Regions from separate parts of the Mucilaginibacter sp. UYP27 genome, predicted to be linked through region 1. Evidence: riboswitches for the same ligand, from Rfam matches in the RefSeq annotation. Region 1 holds a riboswitch; each other region holds the start of a gene.
The links. A riboswitch is a leader RNA that binds a small molecule or an ion and turns the genes downstream of it on or off. The one in region 1 is predicted to bind S-adenosylmethionine.
Positions count from the first base shown of each region.

Region 1 (6,494 bases):
TTCGCCGGAAAACTTATGTTCTTCAGAACTCATTGTACACTTGATCTCTAATCTACTTTAATTACCACAGGGTATTATAAAATACATGCCAAACGGGCAAATATCCATCATTTACAACCCAGTGTTGTTACAAACTGCCAAATAGGTTTAATATTTTAAACTATGTAGTTAATCACATTGTTTTTACAAACCCTCAACACATCTAAAGTTCCTATAATGCTGGAAGTTACGCTATTAAAATAATGTAAGCGTCTTATACGGTTAATTAGCCGCAGGGTTATGAAAATTTGGGTGCGTAAAAATAGTATAATATTTACCGAAATAATATTAAAGTGGAAAGAAATTTAATTGCTTTTTGGAGTGAGATCTAATGGATGATTCGGAGATGAAATTGAACTTGCTTTGAAAAAAATAGAATGTAAATACGTGTGAGCATAAAATTGATAACTGTAAATAAAACGGTTATATTTACCTCTGCCAATTATAACTTTTATGAAAAAACACTTCTCAAAACTACTTACAGTTTTATTGCTGATAGCTGTAAGCGTATCTGCACAAAAAGCCGCCCCCGGCAAAGCTTGGGGTGTTGCAAAAGCAAACACCTGGTATGCACAGCATAAATGGATGAGTGGTGCCGATTTTATCCCCAGCAGCGCCATAAATCAACTGGAAATGTGGCAGGCTGATAGCTTCGACCCGGCAACTATCGACCGTGAACTTGGCTACGCCCAGGGTATAGGCTTTAACACCATGCGTGTGTTCTTATATAGCCTTGCCTGGAAACAAGATAAACCTGGCTTTAAAAAACGCATAGGCCAATACCTTACCATTGCTAACAAACATGGCATAAAAACCATGTTTGTATTTTTTGACGACTGCTGGAACGGCGACGCTAAAATTGGCAAACAACCCTCGCCTAAAGTTGGGGTGCATAATTCGGGCTGGCTGCAAGACCCCGGCAACCGTTTAAACAGCGCAGGCGAAACAGACATGCTGCAGGCTTACGTTACCGATGTGATGACAAGCTTTAAACATGATAAGCGCATATTGCTGTGGGACCTTTACAACGAGCCCGGAAACTCCAACAAAAAGGAAGCATCGATGGGTTTGCTTGTAAAAGTATTTACATGGGCACGTGCTGTTAATCCCGATCAGCCTATATCTGCCGGCCTTTGGGATTGGAGCTATGAAAAACTTAACGCTTACCAGGCCCTAAACTCGGATATTGTTACCTATCACGATTATACCGACGAGGCATCTCACCTCAAAACCATACAGCTTTTAAAAAGCCACGGCAAGCCGCTTATTTGTACCGAATATATGGCCCGTACCCGCGGCAGCAAGTTTGCCAATGTAATGCCAATGCTTAAAAAAGAAAACGTAGGCGCTCTAAACTGGGGTTTTGTAATGGGGAAAACGAATACCATTTACGCCTGGGATAACCCAATGCCCGATGGCAGCGAACCAAAAGAATGGTTCCATGATATTTTCCGCAAGGACGGTACGCCTTACAGGCCGGAGGAAGTGGAGCTAATTAAAAAGATGAACGGGAAATAGCGTAGCTTGCTTTTAAACATGTTGCATGCATTTTTTTAGCTTTGCACCCATGAAGGCCAGCCTTAAATTATTCGACTTTTCGCAAAAGGTTAACTACCGTACCGAACTTTTAGCAGGCCTTACCGTAGCAATGACCATGATGCCCGAATCATTGTCCTTTGCTATTTTGGCTGGTTTCCCGCCGTTGGTTGGCTTGTATGCGGCGTTCATAATGGGGTTGGTAACAGCGGTATTTGGTGGCAGGCCGGGCCTGATCTCGGGCGGGGCAGGGGCTACGGTAATTGTACTTATAGCCCTCATGAAAAGCAACGGCATCGAGTTTGTTTTTGCAGCTGTGGCATTAGCGGGCGTTATACAGATCGTTATCGGTTTGTTTAAGCTGGGTAAGCTGATCAGGTTGGTGCCACAACCCGTTATGTATGGATTTGTAAACGGACTTGCCGTAGTGATTTTTATGGCCCAGCTGGAGCAATTTAAAACCATAGTGAACGGGCAGCAGGTATGGCTAACGGGTTCGCCGTTATATATTATGGCGGCGTTGGTTGCGCTCACCATAGCCATTGTAGTAATATTCCCTAAGGTAAGTAAGGCGGTGCCGCCGTCGTTAGTAGCTATAATTGTTGTTTTTGCAGTAGTGATAGGCTTTGGTATCCACACCAAAACTGTTAGTGATATTGCATCGGTTAGTGGCGGTTTCCCGCCGTTTCATATCCCACAGATCCCGTTTACATTTCATACACTTACTGTTGTTTTTCCGTACGCGTTAATTATGGCTGCTGTTGGTTTAACCGAGGGCTTGCTAACCCTAAATCTTGTCGACGAAATGACCGCCACCCGGGGCAACGGCAACCGTGAATGTATCGCGCAGGGCAGCGCCAATATCCTTAACGGTTTTTTCTTTGGGATGGGTGGCTGCCCTATGATAGCCCAAACGCTTGTAAATTTATCCGCGGGGTCAAGGGCAAGGCTCTCGGGTGTTATAGCATCGTTAACCATTTTGATGATCATTTTGTTCGGCGCCCCGGTTATTGGCCAATTACCTGTGGCTGCGCTTACGGGTGTAATGGTGATGGTAGCTTTTGGCACCTTTGAATGGATCAGCTTTATAATATTTAATAAAATGCCCCGGCAGGATGTGTTTGTAGGCATACTGGTAGCCATTATCACCATAGTGCTTCATAACCTGGCGCTTGCAGTATTAATTGGCGTGATCATATCTGCCCTGGTATTTGCCTGGGAAAGCGCCAAACGCATCCGCGCCCGCAAGTACACTGATGGCAGTGGCGTAAAGCATTACGAAATTTACGGTCCGCTGTTTTTTGGTTCGGTAACCGCCTTCAACGAAAAGTTTGACGTTGCCAACGACCCAAATGAAGTAGTGATAGATTTTAAAGATAGCCGCCTTGCGGATATGTCGGGCATCGATGCTTTGAACAAACTAACCGAACGGTACCAAAAGGCAGGCAAAAAACTCCATCTGCAACACCTGAGCAGCGATTGCCGCGGGTTGCTAACCAATGCTGCTAATGTTATCGATGTAAATATCCTCGAGGATCCGGCCTACCATGTGGCAACGGAGAAGAAAGTGCGTTAGGAAAAGGTTCTCCTCTCCTTTAGTTTAGTAAATACTTTTATTCGCTATAAAACACTTTGCACTTACTCACTACTATTCACCGGGCAATCCAGATTTATTTTTCTCCCTGAAATTCAACGAATTAAGCACAAGATCAAATAATAAATATAAAGTCTATAGGAATTATAGAATTAATATCTACTTTTGTGATGTAATCGTTCTTTAAATATACTTATCCAGAAAGACAGAGGGAAAGGCCCTATGATGTCTTAGCAACCTGTACGGCCCCCGGGCTTGTGTAAGGTGCTAATTCCTGCTTCGCAACTTGGCGGAGACAGATAAGCTGATTTAATTGAATTGAATGCCACGCGGCATTCTCTTTTAGCCATTAAGGCTTATCTCTCTTAAAACACTTCTCTGGATTTTATTGACAACAAAATTTGCAATGCATAGCTTTACGCTATCGGCCTTACCCAACCCCTCTCCGCAGGAGAGGGCTTAGAAACAGGGGCTAACATTTAAAATATAAAAAAATATAACCATGAGTTTAAGACTTGGCGACGACGCCCCAAACTTTAAAGCACAAACATCGCAAGGCGAAATTGATTTTTACGAATACCTGGGCGACAGCTGGGGCGTGCTATTCTCGCACCCGGCAGATTATACACCCGTTTGTACCACCGAACTCGGTAAAACCGCATCACTTAAAGACGAGTTTGAGAAACGCAATGTAAAGGTAATTGCCCTTAGTACAGACAGTGCAGAATCGCACAAGGGTTGGATAAGCGACATCAACGAAACGCAGAACGTGGAAGTTACCTTCCCGATAATTGGCGACGAAAGCCGCGAGATTTCGCAGGCTTATGACATGATCCACCCCAATGCATCTTTAGTGGCGACCATACGCTCGTTGTTCATCATCGGCCCGGATAAAAAGATAAAACTGATCATCAGCTACCCGGCATCAACCGGAAGGAATTTCCAGGAGATATTGCGAGTGATTGATAGCCTGCAACTTACGGCCTACCACAGCGTAGCAACCCCTGCCGACTGGAAGGATGGCGAAGACGTTGTAGTGCTGCCATCTATAAAAACTGAAGATATCCCGGCTAAATTCCCTAAAGGGTTTACCGAGGTGAAACCATATTTACGTACAACACCACAGCCCAATAAATAAGGGCTGATAATAGAGTCGCGTGGCCGAGAGGATAGGTATGGGTCTGCAAAACCTTTAACGGTAGTTCGAATCTACCCGCGACGTCCTAACTATAATAACTGACTAACTGATTGCGATGGGCCGGGGGGCTCATCGCTTTCTTTGTTTAAGAAACCTCTCCCCAGCCCTCTGGGAAGGAGAGGGAGGCTAAAAAATCTTTAACCTTCTTTGCGCAGTAGAGAGGGTAGCGCACGTAGTGCCGCGGCGTGAGTAAAATGGCGAACTGGCTTATTTAATAACAATCCCACCATTCACTTGTATATTTACATATATGAGCAACCCAACCCATACCTGGCCTAAACTTGATTTTCATTACCTAAAAGATACCATTGCCACCGTACACATGTGGACGCAGATGATTGGCAAGGTGCGCCTCAAGAAAATGCCCTGGATAAACCACTCCTGGCAGGTTACGCTTTATGTAAGCGCGACAGGGTTGACCACAGGCAGCATCCCTTACGAAGGAGGGCTTTTCCAGGTTGACCTCGATTTTATTGATCATCAACTGCATATATCTACCAGCACGGGCCAAAAGGTAACATCGGCCCTGGGTGCCGAAACCATTGCCGGGTTTTACAACGAGTTGATGCTAAACCTGAAAGCAGTGGGCGTAGAGGTAGAAATTTACGCCGTGCCGAATGAACTGAAAACGGCTACCCCCTTTGCAGAAAATACCGCGCCATGTACCTATCATCCCGATGCGATGAACACCATTTGGCAGGCACTGATCCATGTGAATAATGTGTTTACCGATTTCCGGTCTGGATTTTTGGGTAAGTGCAGCCCGGTACATTTCTTTTGGGGCGCGTTCGACTTAGCGGTTACCCGTTTTAGCGGCCGCACAGCACCGAAACACCCCGGCGGCGCACCAAACATGCCCGACGATGTGATGCAGGAAGCTTACTCGCACGAGGTAAGTTCATGCGGGTTTTGGCTGGGCGGCGAGCAATTTCCGCACCCTGCGTTTTACAGCTACTGCTACCCAACTCCGGACGCCTTCAGCAAGCAGCAGGTGAGCCCGCCCGAAGCATTTTACAGCGGCGAATTAGGCGAATTTTTATTAACCTACGAAGTGGTGCAGCAATCTGCCAACCCCGAAGAAACATTGAAGAAGTTCTTGCAAAGCACGTATAATGCCGCTGCCGTTACAGGCAATTGGGATAAGGGCTTGGAGTGTAACCTGCAGGGATTGAAGGAATAATTAGCCTCTCCCCGGCCTTCTCAGAAGGAGAGGGAGTGAAGAAGAGGATAATAAAAAAAGCAGCCATTCAGACAATTTTTTTATGCATGTTCACGGAAAATGCAAATTTATAAAATCTAAATCTGTTGATAATGAGGTTCTTGTGGAAATTTTGCAGTGTTCACGCCGTGAACATCCGGTATCTCTCTCTAACCCTTCTGTGAGAGGAATTAAAAAAACTAAAACGAAAAACTTCGCTCCTCAATTTGTGCTTTAGGCGAACTTATCTTCTGCACACACCATGTCGTCATGCACCGCAAACCCTGCACATTGGTGGTTTTTATCGGCTCAAAAAGTTCGCCGCCTAATTCTGAGGTATATTCCAACAGGATCTGCTCGTTCACTAAAAACCGTTCGGAGCCATCCGGCAGGGCGTAACGGCTGTTGCCCAAATCAATAACTTTATCCTCAATCCCAATATCAGATGCCAGGCGGGCAAACAGGTAACCGCCCGGTTTTAGCACCCGCCACATCGAGCGTAGCATGGCATCAAAATGGTTGCTATCGGTAGCAAAGTGCAGTACCGCATTGCTTATCACCAGGTCAAATTCATTATCTTTAAAAGGCAGGTCTTCTGCCTGGGCCATTGAGAAGTTTTCGGCCGATACTTCAGGTGCAAGGATCTTGGCAAGATCTTGTACTTGCGCAACCGCGTCGGGGTTTGGGTCGATGCCATAAACGTCGAATCCGTTTTGCAGGAAATAAATGAGGTTGCGCCCGCCGCCACAGCCCGCGTCCAGCACTTTTTTACAATCATCAAACCGCCCTTTCAGAAGCTGGTCGAACAGGTAGATATCAATATTGCCGAATTGTTGTTGCAGGGTGTTCATAGTGTTGATGTTTATCGCAGATTACTCACCCTGACGCCGCTTCGCTGGTCGACCCTCTCTGCTGCGCAAAGAGGGTTA
Region 1 covers NZ_JBEPPE010000006.1:134,800-141,293, reverse strand. The annotation lists gene ABIB39_RS18150 (PAS domain-containing sensor histidine kinase) at 1-33, opposite strand, end outside; gene ABIB39_RS18145 (glycoside hydrolase 5 family protein) at 493-1,557, shown strand; gene ABIB39_RS18140 (SulP family inorganic anion transporter) at 1,607-3,151, shown strand; SAM riboswitch class I at 3,360-3,475, shown strand; gene ABIB39_RS18135 (peroxiredoxin) at 3,672-4,307, shown strand; tRNA gene ABIB39_RS18130 (tRNA-Cys) at 4,321-4,391, shown strand; gene ABIB39_RS18125 (DUF5996 family protein) at 4,618-5,547, shown strand; gene ABIB39_RS18120 (class I SAM-dependent methyltransferase) at 5,766-6,416, opposite strand.

Region 2 (6,494 bases), on a different contig from region 1:
GCAACTCCCATGTATGGAAGAAAGGTGTCCAGTCGATATACGGTACTAATTCTTCTAACGGATAAGCGTCAAAAACTTTAGTGCCTAAAAATGATGGCGCCGGTGCTACCGTTTTCAAATCTATCTGGAACTTTTGTCCGCGGGCTTGTTCGATGCTTACAAAACGCTTGTCGTTTTTTTTGTTGGCATGCGCTTCGCGGGCTTTGGTATATTCGTCTTTAATGTTTTGGATGTAGCCGTCGCGGGTGTCGCGGTTCATCAGGCTGCTGCAAACGGTTACACTGCGTGATGCATCCAGTACGTGGATGGCAGCACCCGAATAATGCGGCGCCACTTTTACCGCCGCATGGATGCGCGACGTGGTAGCCCCACCAATAATTAGCGGGATAGTAAAGCCCTGGCGTTCCATCTCCTTGGCAAAATGCACCATCTCATCAAGCGACGGGGTGATCAAACCACTCAAGCCGATGATATCTACTTCCTGTTTTTTTGCTTCTTCTATAATTCGCTGGGCAGGCACCATCACCCCAAGATCTATTACCTCGAAGTTGTTACAGGCCAGCACCACACCAACTATGTTCTTGCCAATATCGTGTACATCACCTTTTACGGTGGCCATTAAAACCTTGCCCGCATTGGCGCGACTGCCGCTGCTATCTTCACCGGCATCTATCACACGTTGTTTCTCCAGTTCGATGAATGGCAGCAAATAAGCAACGGCCTTTTTCATTACACGGGCCGATTTTACCACCTGCGGCAAAAACATTTTACCCGCGCCAAAAAGGTCGCCAACTACATTCATGCCATCCATTAGGGGGCCTTCGATAACCTCTAAGGGTTTGGCAAATTTTTGGCGGGCTTCTTCCACGTCATCGTCCAGGTACTCAATGATGCCTTTTACAAGGGCGTTCGACAGGCGTTGCTCTACCGGGTTCTTGCGCCACTCTTCATCACGCACTATCTCTTTACCCTTACTTTTGATAGTATCGGCAAATTCGACCAGACGTTCGGTGGCATCGTCCCGGCGGTTTAATAGCACGTCTTCAACCAGTTCCAACAGGTCTTTAGGGATCTCCTGGTAAACCTCCAGCATCCCGGCGTTTACGATACCCATATCCAACCCGGCCTTTATGGCATGGTACAGAAATGCAGAGTGCATCGCCTCGCGCACCACGTTGTTACCGCGGAACGAGAACGAAATATTACTCACCCCGCCGCTCACTTTAGCGTATGGCAGGTTTTGTTTTATCCAGCGGGTAGCCTCAATAAAATCTACCGCGTAATTATTGTGCTCTTCCAAACCGGTGGCAACGGTCAATATATTCGGGTCGAAGATGATATCCTGGGGCGGGAAGCCGACTTCTTCAACCAGGATCTTATACGAGCGGCCGCAAATCTCTTTACGGCGTGCTAATGAATCTGCCTGGCCGGTTTCATCAAAGGCCATTACAACGGCTGCTGCGCCATAGCTCAAGATCTTACGGGCATATTCTTTGAAACTCTCCTCGCCCTCTTTTAATGAAATAGAGTTTACGATACCTTTCCCCTGTAAACATTTTAAACCTGCCTCAATAACCGTCCATTTAGAGGAATCGATCATGATGGGCAGTTTGGCAATATCGGGTTCGCTGGCAACCAGGTTCAGGAATTTAACCATCACCGCTTCAGAGTCTATCATCCCCTCATCCATGTTAATGTCGATCACCTGCGCGCCACCTTCTACCTGTTGCAGGGCAACAGCAAGAGCAGCCTCGTAATCTTCGGCCAGGATAAGTTTGGAAAATTTTGGCGACCCGGTGATATTGGTACGCTCACCTATGTTTACAAAGTTTGTTTCGGGGGTAAGGGTTACGGCTTCCAGTCCGCTTAAACGCAAATAGGGCTCAATTTCGGGAAGTAACCGCGGGGAATATTTAGCAGCCTTATCGGCAATACATTTAATGTGATCGGGCGTGGTGCCGCAACAACCACCCACTATGTTTACCAACCCGGCCTTGATAAAATCATCAACCTGGTGGGCGGTTTCATGCGGGGTTTCATCGTAAGCGCCAAATTCGTTTGGCAAACCAGCATTAGGGTACGCCGAGATAAACACACCCGCCTTAGCAGAAAGTTCTTCTAAATGGGGCCTCATTTCTTTTGCACCCAAAGCACAGTTCAACCCTACAGACAGCAAATTAGCATGACTGATAGAATTCCAGAAAGCCTCTACTGTTTGGCCCGAAAGGGTACGGCCTGACGCATCGGTAATGGTACCCGAGATCATGATGCCGCCTGTATCGCGGAAAGCAAGATAATCTTTACCCGCCTCTTTACATTCTTTTTTATACCTGTCGATAGCGAACAGCGCCGCTTTAGCATTCAGGGTATCAAATATGGTTTCGACAAGTAACACGTCCGATCCACCATCTACCAAACCACGCACCTGCTCATAATAAGCTTCGGCAAGGTCGTCAAAAGTAACAGCGCGGTAACCCGGGTCGTTTACATCGGGCGATAAAGATGCGGTACGGTTTGTAGGACCAACAGCTCCTGCTACGAAACGCGGTTTCGACGGGTCTTTTTTGGTATACTCGTCAGCCACTTCGCGGGCTATGCGGGCACCTTCGTAGCTTAATTCGTAGTCAAGTTCTTCGAGGTGGTAATCGGCAAGCGAGATCTTTTGTGTACTGAAAGTATTGGTTTCGATGATATCAGCACCCGCGTCCAAATACTCGGCATGGATGGCTTTGATCACATCCGGGCGGGTAATATTCAGCAGGTCGTTATTGCCTTTAAGGTCGGAGGCATGATCGCGGAAACGCTCGCCGCGGAAATCCTCCTCGGCAAGTTCGTAACGCTGTATCATGGTGCCCATTGCCCCGTCAATAACCAGTATGCGCTTTTGTAATTCTTTTCTAATATCCATTTGTTGGTATCAAGTAGCGACTATCAGGTATCAAGTACCGAAATTTCGATACATGAGCATAATAACCAGCACAAGAAAAGTCTTGATACGTGATACTAATTACCTGATACTAAAAAACTTATTTCGAAAAGTCGGGTGTTAAATTGACTTTCACTTATCTGTCCCCGGTTATTCTTTTAACCGGAGTAGAATGTAGCACCTTGTTAAGTAACAGGTTGCTAAGACATCGCAGGGTCTAATCCCTCCGTCTTTCTCCATAAGCGTTACAAAGATGAATAATAATGTTGTAAAGTGCAAATGATAACTCACCCCCTGCCCCCTCTCTGCTGCGCAAAGAGGGGATGCTTATTTTCATCCCTCTTTTCGCGTAGCGAAGAGAGGGTGGTCGAGCGAAGCAATGACCGGGTGAGTAAACTCTTAAACCAAAAAAGCCGCTTGCTTTATCAGCAAACGGCTTCAATTGTATTAGATATCTAACTATCTCCTGTTACCGCCAAATACGCGAAGCAATGCGAGAAAAAGATTTATAAAATCAAGGTAAAGTGTTAAAGCGCCCATAACGGCCATTTTTTTGCCTGAGGCATCGCCATACTCTATACCGGCACCAATGCGCTTTAGCTTTTGCACGTCATAAGCGGTTAGCCCTACAAACACGGCAACCATAATATAGCTAATGATCAGGTCAAAACCTCCGCTATGAAATATAAGTACATTTAACACCGTTGCCACGACACCGCCTATTAAAAGCATGATAAGGATAGAGCCGAATTTAGTCAAATCCTGGTGGGTGATGTAACCGCCAACCGCCATAACACCAAATACAATTGACGATGTTATAAACGCGCTTGCAATCAATTGCGGCGGATAAGCGTAAAATATAGAACTAAGGCTGATACCCATCAAAGCCGAAAATACAACGAACATTAAGCCAACGCCCACAATGCTTATTTTGGCTAACAACGGCCTAAAAAGAAACACAATGATTAGAGGAGACAACATAACTACTGTTCCCCATATATTGTTAGCACCGGTTTCCGGGTTACGGATAAGAGCCGATAACTCTTTTGTATTGGCAAAGAAATACGCGCAGGCTGCAGATATGGCAAGCGCGGCAAACATCCACACAAACACATTCGCAATAAACCTTCGGGACGCGTCTGGGTTTTCTACATAACTTACATTCTCGTAAACGTAATCTTGGGTTTTAGTTTCCATTTATTTTTTAGAAATTATTTGTACGAATATAGTAAAAACGCTTTAATGCGTATAAAGTTGCGGCTTTTATAAAGCTTACAATCTGATGAAATTAGTTGAGCCTTTTGGTTAACTGTTCTTCTACCAGCTTAAACACCTGCACGGGCTTTAAGGCACGCCAGTTAAGCTCGTCAAGTTGGCCGCCAAAGTTGATGTAGTAATCTATATTGGCGCTTTTAAACTCGCGGATAACATGCTCCTGAAAATTGATGCCGGCTATCCAGCCATCTTCTACCTCCTGGAACCATTCCTCGTAGTAGCTGTCATCAGAAAAATGGAAGTTCAGCACATTCTCGCCTATCAGGATAAATTGAGTAATGCCCTGGTCAATCATCAGCTCGATGATCTCGCGCTTCATCAGCATAATATCATTATTGATGGCGTCGTTCCACTCGCCAATAAATTCTATGATGCTGTAGCCGCGGTCGTAATCCACATACAATACTTTTAAGTACAACGTGTTAGACCCAAATGAATCCCACTGCGGGTGTAGCAAATAGTTATATACCTGCTTATCAAACTCAAACTCGCTATACTGCGTAGCGTAAAAGGGCGAAAACTCATCCTCTGATGCTACATAGTCATCCCGCCAGCGGTAATATGGTTCTATTTCGTGCATTTATACTTAGTTAAACTTAGCCCAAAGCTTTGGATATAACTTTGGTAAATCTTCTTCTTTCCAATCTTTACCTGTAATCTTCGCCCCGCCGGTTTCGTAATTAAGTCCTCTACGGAAAGCAACTTCTCGTGGAAATGTGGCATCCTCAACTTGCTTTCCTGTTTTATTTTTATACGCCGAAGTAGAAATATAAAGCATACTTTCAAAATCAGGAACTACTCCTTTTTGTATCACGTGAGCTAAATAGTCCGGTTTTTTTATCGTTTGTTCAAAGTTTTTTCGGCCTAAGCTAATTAGCCAACAACGAAAATATAAAAACCCATCGTCAGATACAGGGCTATCAACAATATGATTAATGGCAATTATTTTGTAGTCATTTGCTTCAATAAGTTTTTTTGTAAATATCACTTCAAACTCAATAATCTCCGAAGGTGTATACTGCGAAAGTCCTTTGATAATAACATTTGACTGCATTTCTAAATCTCCCGCTGAGCTCTCGTAAGAATAATCTATAATTTTCCAAAACTCTACCTCATCCATCTTATCAGCTTTATTAAATTCAGCGTAGACTTTTGTTTCCTTATGCGCTTTAGGTTGCGAACAACCGGCAATAACAAATAACAACGAGGCGATTAGTAATTGCAATAACTTCATTTTATTTATTTTTCGAAAGCATCAACGGCTTTACGTACACTACCGTGCTGTTTTAAAAGAGCGGCGGCTTCGTTTTCTGACAGGCCGGTTTCAGCCATTACCATGTTGGTGCCGCGTTGTATCAGCTTATCATTTGATAACTGCATATCTACCATTTTATTACCTTTTACCCTGCCCAGTTGTATCATTACGCTTGTGCTTAGCATATTTAATACCAGTTTTTGCGCGGTGCCTGCCTTCATGCGGGTGCTGCCCGTTACAAACTCAGGGCCGGTAACTACTTCTACCGGGTATTGGGCTGTCGCTGCTACCGGGCTGCCCGCATTACAAACAATGCAGCCCGTGGCAATGCCATGCTCGTTAGCCGTTTTTAAGCCGCCAATAACATAAGGTGTAGTGCCAGATGCTGCAATACCTACCACCACATCGCCCTCGTTTATATCAAATTCCTGTAAGTCTTTCCACGCTTGTGTAGTGTTATCCTCAGCAAATTCTACCGCTTTGCGGATGGCTGTATCGCCACCGGCTATTATGCCTACCACCCAATCAAACGGGACACCAAAAGTTGGCGGGCACTCTGATGCATCAACCACGCCCAACCTGCCGCTGGTGCCGGCGCCTATGTAAAACAGGCGGCCACCGTTGCGCATGCGGTCGGTAGTGATCTTTGCCAACGCCTCAATTTGCGGCAAGGCTTTTTCTACCGCCAAAGGGACCGTTTTATCTTCGTTATTGATGTTCTGTAAAAGTTCCATCAGCGGCATGTTTTCCAGGCCGTTGTATTTAGAATCTTTTTCGGTACTTCTTTCCATTTTAGCCTATCCCCAACCCTCTCCTTCGGAGAGGGAGTTAAATTTATTTTTAACAAAATTGAATAAAAAACATCAAAGCAACGAAGGTGATATAAATTATAAGCAATAGCTGCTATTTATTAGATTTGCAATGGCTATTTACACATGAAAAGAACTGCGGGAATAATTTTCAGGACGATCATCTTAATTTTGATAGGAATAGGTATCGGCATTGTTCTTACAGACAGCGATAATGTAGGCCTCAAAC
Region 2 covers NZ_JBEPPE010000001.1:176,978-183,471, forward strand. The annotation lists gene metH (methionine synthase) at 1-2,908, opposite strand, end outside; SAM riboswitch class I at 3,060-3,171, opposite strand; gene ABIB39_RS00680 (Bax inhibitor-1/YccA family protein) at 3,386-4,123, opposite strand; gene ABIB39_RS00685 (hypothetical protein) at 4,215-4,781, opposite strand; gene ABIB39_RS00690 (DUF4240 domain-containing protein) at 4,788-5,435, opposite strand; gene murQ (N-acetylmuramic acid 6-phosphate etherase) at 5,441-6,247, opposite strand; gene ABIB39_RS00700 (S41 family peptidase) at 6,392-6,494, shown strand, end outside.
Region 2: it holds a riboswitch for S-adenosylmethionine, as region 1 does, so the genes downstream of both, metH (methionine synthase) here and ABIB39_RS18135 (peroxiredoxin) in region 1, are expected to answer to the same signal.

Region 3 (6,494 bases), on a different contig from region 1:
CCCATCCGTCTGCACGCTGTTTAATCAAGCGCGAGTATGAGCAAAACTTACAATCATAAACACAAAGGTTTGTGGGTTCGATGTGGAAATTACGGTTAAAGTATGTTTTATCACCGTGTTTTTGTTCGCGTATGTAGTTGGCAAGTACTCCCAGGTAGCCCAGTTCGGCTTTTTCGTAAAGCAGAACGCCTTCATCAAATGTAATGCGCTGGTTATGGAGTACCTTCTCAGCAATGTCTTTTAGTGCCGGTAAAAGCCGGGGATTATTCAGCAAAACCAGGAAATTATCTGATACTTCCATTTAGAAAAATATTTGGGCAAATGTAGCAAAATGCCGCAAGTTTAAAACGGAAGTATCAACTTAACCAGTGTTTGAACATGCAACTATGACAGTGCGGTTACAGATGAAGCGATCTTAATATTCGCAACACTTTTACAGATGCGGCTATAATTATAAAATAATTCTTAGTTAATTTGGCGGCATACATTCCCAGTCATGAAAATAGAAACCATTGCCATACACGCCGGTAACCATACCGACGCTTCAACTAAAGCAGTTATACAGCCCATTGTTATGGCTACTACTTTTGAGCGCGATGGAGATGGAGGCTTTGCAGCAGGCTACCAGTATAGCCGTTCAAGCAACCCAAACCGTACCTCTCTAGAGCATGTATTGGCGCAATTGGAAGGCGGTGCAGAAGCAGCGGCATTTTCATCGGGCAACGCTGCGGGCATGTCTGTTTTTCAATCACTTGAGCCGGGTACGCACATTATAGCGCCCGATGATATGTACCATGGACTGCGTAACCAACTTAAACAACTTTTTGCCGGGATCCTGGAGTTTGATTTTACTGACGTGAATGATAGCGAGGTTTTACAAGCGCATATCAAACCCAATACCGGGGTTATTTGGATAGAAACACCATCTAACCCGTTGCTTAAAATTACCGACATAAAAAAGGTAGTGGCGATAGCGCGCGAACACAATATAAAAGTAGTGTGCGATAATACATTTGCCACTCCTATTTGCCAAAACCCTATCGCGTTGGGAGCCGATCTGGTAATGCATTCGTCTACTAAATACTTTGGCGGCCACAGCGACCTGATGGGCGGTGCATTAATTACTGCCGAAAAAAGCGACTGGTGGGAAAAGATCCGCAATGTACAAACCATGGGCGGCGCCGTGCCCTCTCCTATGGATTGTTACTACCTGGTGCGCAGTATTAAAACCCTGCCTTACCGTGTTAAGGGCCATGTGCAAAACGCGCAATTGCTGGCTAATTTTTTAGTGAACCATCCGGAGGTAGAAGATGTGATGTACCCTGGCCTTACATCTCATCCGCAATATGAAATTGTTAAAGCCCAAATGAATTACCCCGGTGCCATGATGTCATTCACTTTAAAAGGTGGTGAAGTAAAGGCCAAAAAGGTTGTTAATTCGCTCAAGGTTTTTACCCAGGCAACCAGCTTGGGCGGTGTGGAAAGTTTGATAGAGCACCGCGCGTCAGTTGAAGGGCCGGACACTAAAACACCGTTTAATTTGTTGAGGGTATCTGTAGGGCTGGAGCATATTGATGATCTGATTGCCGATCTGGAACAGGCGATGGCATAATTATTATAATGCTTTACAACGGTTTTACATATAAATGATAATTTATTAAAAATTTAATTTGGATTTTAAAATCCGATTAGCCTATATTTGAAACATTATTTGGTAGCGATACCACGATCAATTTTCCCTCACACGGATTTTGGTTTATAAAGAAGCGGCGAGAGATCAGGCTCAGAGAACCGCTGGCAACCCTACAAGGTGTAGAAGGTGCCAATTCCTGTCCCGGAGAATAGTTAACCGGGGGATATAAATTTTTAATCATGAAAAGTTTAACTTACGTACAAATAAACACATCGCAGGCCCCATCGGCCCAAAGCTTAGCATACAACCAATTCCACGGCTGTATTTGTATGTGTTGCTGCTGCTGTTGATTCGGTAACACGTTCCCTTTTCTGTTTTCCTGAAAAATACGTGATCTGCTGAATAGGATAGTTCTATCCTGTCGTAACCTTTAACATTTCATTTAAATACCCTTAATCTACAGAATATGTCTAAATTAAAATTCGAAACACTGCAACTACATGCCGGACAGGAAGTTGACCCTATTACAGGCGCGCGTGCAGTACCATTATTTCAAACCACATCATACGTGTTTAAAAATGCCGAGCATGGTGCAAACCTGTTTGCGCTAAAAGAATTTGGCAATATATACACCCGTTTAATGAACCCCACCACCGATGTTTTTGAGAAGCGTATTGCCGCTCTTGAAGGTGGCATCGCGGCTTTGGCAACAGCATCAGGCCAGGCAGCACAATTTATCGCCTTGAACAATATTTTACAGGCCGGAGATAACTTTGTTACCTCCCCTTTCTTGTACGGCGGTACTTATAACCAGTTTAAGGTTGCCTTTAAACGCCTTGGTATAGAGGTGCGTTTTGCCGAGGATGATACCGCGGAGAATATCGAAAAACATATCGACAGCAAAACCAAAGCCATCTATACCGAAACCATCGGTAATCCCGGTTTCAGCGTCCCCGATTTTGAACAACTGGCTAAATTGGCGAACAAGCACGATCTGCCGCTGATGGTTGATAATACATTCGCCGCAGGCGGATACCTGTTCCGCCCGTTACAGCATGGCGCCCATGTGGTTGTAGAATCTACCACTAAATGGATCAACGGGCATGGCACCAGCATTGGCGGCGTTATTGTAGATGGCGGTACTTATGATTGGGGCAACGGCAAGTTCCCGCAGTTTACCGAGCCAAGCGAAGGCTACCACGGTTTAATATTCAATGACGTATTTGGTGTAAACGGACCTTTTGGAAACATCAACTTTATCATTCGTGCCCGGGTTGAAGGTTTGAGGGATTTTGGGCCGTCGCAATCACCGTTTAATTCATGGTTGAATATCCAGGGATTAGAAACTTTGTCGCTGCGTGTACAACGCCATGTAGATAACGCCCTTGAACTTGCCAAATGGCTGGAGCAGCACCCACAAGTAGAATCTGTTAATTACCCGGGGTTGGAATCATCAGCGTCCCACACCCTTGCCAAAAAGTATTTGAAAAATGGTTTCGGTGCTGTGTTGTCCTTTAAAATTAAGGGTGATAAGGAACTTGCCAATAACCTCATCGATAACCTGCAATTGGTTAGCCACTTAGCAAACGTGGGCGATGCCAAAACATTAATTATACAGCCGGCGGCTACCACGCACCAGCAACTTTCAGATATAGAGCAGATATCTGCCGGGGTTTTGCCGGGCCAGTTACGCGTTGCCGTTGGTATCGAACATATAGATGACATCAAGGCTGATTTTGAGCAGGCATTTGCCAAAATAAAGCAGCCTGAATTAGCATAACGATTTTTTTAGTTTTTTTAGTTTTTAAGTGATGTTATGAGGGGGCGGTTGTTTTAGCCGGCCGTCCCCCAAATAACGAAGAGTAACAAATGAGCACACAAAGTTTTACCTATACCGGAACGTTTGAACTGGAATCCGGCCAGAAACTGCAAGGACTTACAATTGGCTTTAATACGTACGGGAGCCTCAATAAAAACCGGGATAATGTAGTGTGGGTATGCCATGCCCTTACTGCAAACTCCGACGTTTTTGACTGGTGGAAAGGCTTTTTTGGCCCCGAAGACCACTTTAACCCTGATGAGCATTTCATTGTTTGCGCAAATGTTTTAGGTTCGCCTTACGGTACTGATAATCCATTAAGCACAAATCCTGCAACCGGCTTGCCTTATTACCTCGCGTTCCCGGAGTTTACCATCAGGGATATTGTAAAAGCGCATATATTACTGGCCGATCATTTAGGTATCGACCATGTAGAAACATTATTGGGCGGATCGTTAGGCGGCCAACAAGCTATCGAATGGAGCATCATCGAGCCCGAACGTATCAAAAACCTGATATTGATAGCTACAAACGCCAACCATTCACCATGGGGTGTTGCCTTTAACGAATCACAACGTTTAGCCATCACTGCCGACCGTACCTTTTATGCCGGTGCCACTGATGGTGGTGCTAAAGGCCTGAAAGCCGCGCGCAGCATAGCGCTCCTATCCTACCGTACCTACAAAACTTACGGCATCACCCAACAGGAAGATGGCGATACGGTTACCGATAATTTTAAAGCATCAACCTATCAGGGTTACCAGGGCCAAAAGTTGGTGAACCGGTTCAACGCATACAGCTACTGGTACTTGTCAAAGGCCATGGATTCGCACAATGTGGGCCGCGGAAGGCACGGTGTTGATAAAGCTTTGAGTCTGATAAAAGCACGCACATTGGTTATCGGCATAAAATCTGACGTATTATTCCCTATCGAGGAGCAGCAATACCTGTTCAGGCATATCCCAAAATCGGCCTTTGCCGAACTGGATTCGTTTTACGGGCACGATGGATTTTTAATAGAAACAGAAGATCTTACAAATATTATTACGTCGTTTTTTAAAACAGATGTAAAAGGAAAAATTATAGAATTACAAAAAATAGCTTAATGAGCAAGAAACTGAATATAGGCCTCTTCGGATTTGGAGTAGTGGGCCAGGGATTGTACGATATTATCAAAACAAAAGACCTAAATATAGAGATCGTTAAGATCGCCATCAAAAACCCGGGCAAAGAACGTTCATTACCAAATGAATTGTTTACTACCGATAGGGACGAAATACTGAACAACCCGGAAATAAACACCATTGTTGAACTGATAAACGATACTGAAGCTGCTTTCGAGATCGTATCACGTGCGCTTAGTACAGGTAAAAACGTGGTATCTGCCAGTAAAAAAATGATAGCCACCTATTTGGATGAGTTGATAGAACTACAACAGATCCATGGCACTTCGTTGTTATACGAAGGCGCGGTTTGTGGTAGCATCCCAATTATCCGTAACCTGGAGGAGTATTACGATAATGAGTTATTGCACTCTATCAGCGGGATCTTTAACGGATCATCAAACTACATTTTATCAAAAGGCTATTTAGAGAACCTTGATTACGATACCGCCCTTAAACAAGCGCAGGACCTTGGCTTTGCCGAAACCGACCCAACCATGGATGTTGGCGGGTACGATGCCAAATACAAATTGATCATCGCGGCAGCGCACGCTTATGGAGTGGTTATCAACCCTGAAGATGTGTTGAATATCGGCATCCAAAACCTGTCGCCAAATGATCTGCAATATGCACGCGAAAAGAAATTAAAGATAAAGTTGGTGCCGGTTGCTAAAGAGCTCGACGATAAACACGTTACCCTGTTCGTTCTGCCAAAATTTGTAAATGAAACTGAGTTTTTATACAACGTGGAATATGAATACAATGGCGTTACGGTACAGGCCGCCTTTGCCGACCAGCAATTCTTTTTTGGAAAAGGTGCGGGAGGCCATCCAACAGGTTCGGCGGTGCTTTCTGATATAGCGGCCCTTCGTTACGATTACCAGTATGAGTACAAAAAAGCCAAAGGCGCCACCAACCTGCAGTTTACTAACAATGTCGAAGTAAATATTTATCTGCGTTATGATGATGAAACTTTGGTTGATGCACTGGAGTTTGAACATATCCACGAGCGTTTTTACTCGGGTAGTTATAAATTCGTCATTGGTAAAATAAACTTACAGAAACTGATAGATAACCAGCAGCGCATTGCCGATACAAAGGCTTTTGTTGCATTTGCCGATCAGCTAACAGGCGTAACCTTGGCCGCAGAAAAGTTGCAGGAAGCCGAGGCTTAATTATATCGCACATAAATTATAAGGTTGACGGTTATCCCGCCAACCTTTTTTTATGCCCGTTTGCTACCTTGAATATAAACGGCAATACGTATCATTGCAAAACCTTTTACCCAGTATGCAAAAACTAAAAAGCATCCTTTTTAACAAAAAATTTATACTTATCCTTTGGTTTGGTTTGAGTTTTTTCGCCGTTGCAAAAGACATTATCACGCATTTCGATAACAAGCTTACCACGCATAACAACTATATCATTTACAAACACAACTTTTTAAACCTAATTCACCAGCATACGCTGTTTGGGCCCGAGCCTGAGTTTTACCACGATCTTAACCATTACGGGCCGTTGTTTGGGCTGATAATAGCGCCTTTCGCGGTTTTACCAAACCAGATCGGGGTTGTGCTTTGGGCTATGTTTCTCGCATTTATTCTATACTATGCTGTAGAAAAACTTCCTTTAAATAACGCGCAAAAGTTAGTTATACTGTTACTAAACATTAACAGCATGATGGGTTCATCGGGGAATGTGCAGGTAAATCCGTTGATAACCGCGCTGGTGATTTTCAGCTTTATATTCATCAGGAACAAACAGGATTTTTGGGCTGCGTCAATGATCGTGTTAGGTACCGCGATAAAACTGTATGGTGTTGTGGGCCTTGCGTTCTTCTTCTTCTCAGATAACAAGCCAAAGTTTATTTTAAGCCTTG
Region 3 covers NZ_JBEPPE010000003.1:195,443-201,936, reverse strand. The annotation lists gene mqnE (aminofutalosine synthase MqnE) at 1-301, opposite strand, end outside; gene ABIB39_RS12570 (trans-sulfuration enzyme family protein) at 497-1,612, shown strand; SAM riboswitch class I at 1,754-1,865, shown strand; gene ABIB39_RS12565 (O-acetylhomoserine aminocarboxypropyltransferase/cysteine synthase family protein) at 2,100-3,413, shown strand; gene ABIB39_RS12560 (homoserine O-acetyltransferase family protein) at 3,503-4,558, shown strand; gene ABIB39_RS12555 (homoserine dehydrogenase) at 4,558-5,790, shown strand; gene ABIB39_RS12550 (glycosyltransferase family 87 protein) at 5,906-6,494, shown strand, end outside.
Region 3: it holds a riboswitch for S-adenosylmethionine, as region 1 does, so the genes downstream of both, ABIB39_RS12565 (O-acetylhomoserine aminocarboxypropyltransferase/cysteine synthase family protein) here and ABIB39_RS18135 (peroxiredoxin) in region 1, are expected to answer to the same signal.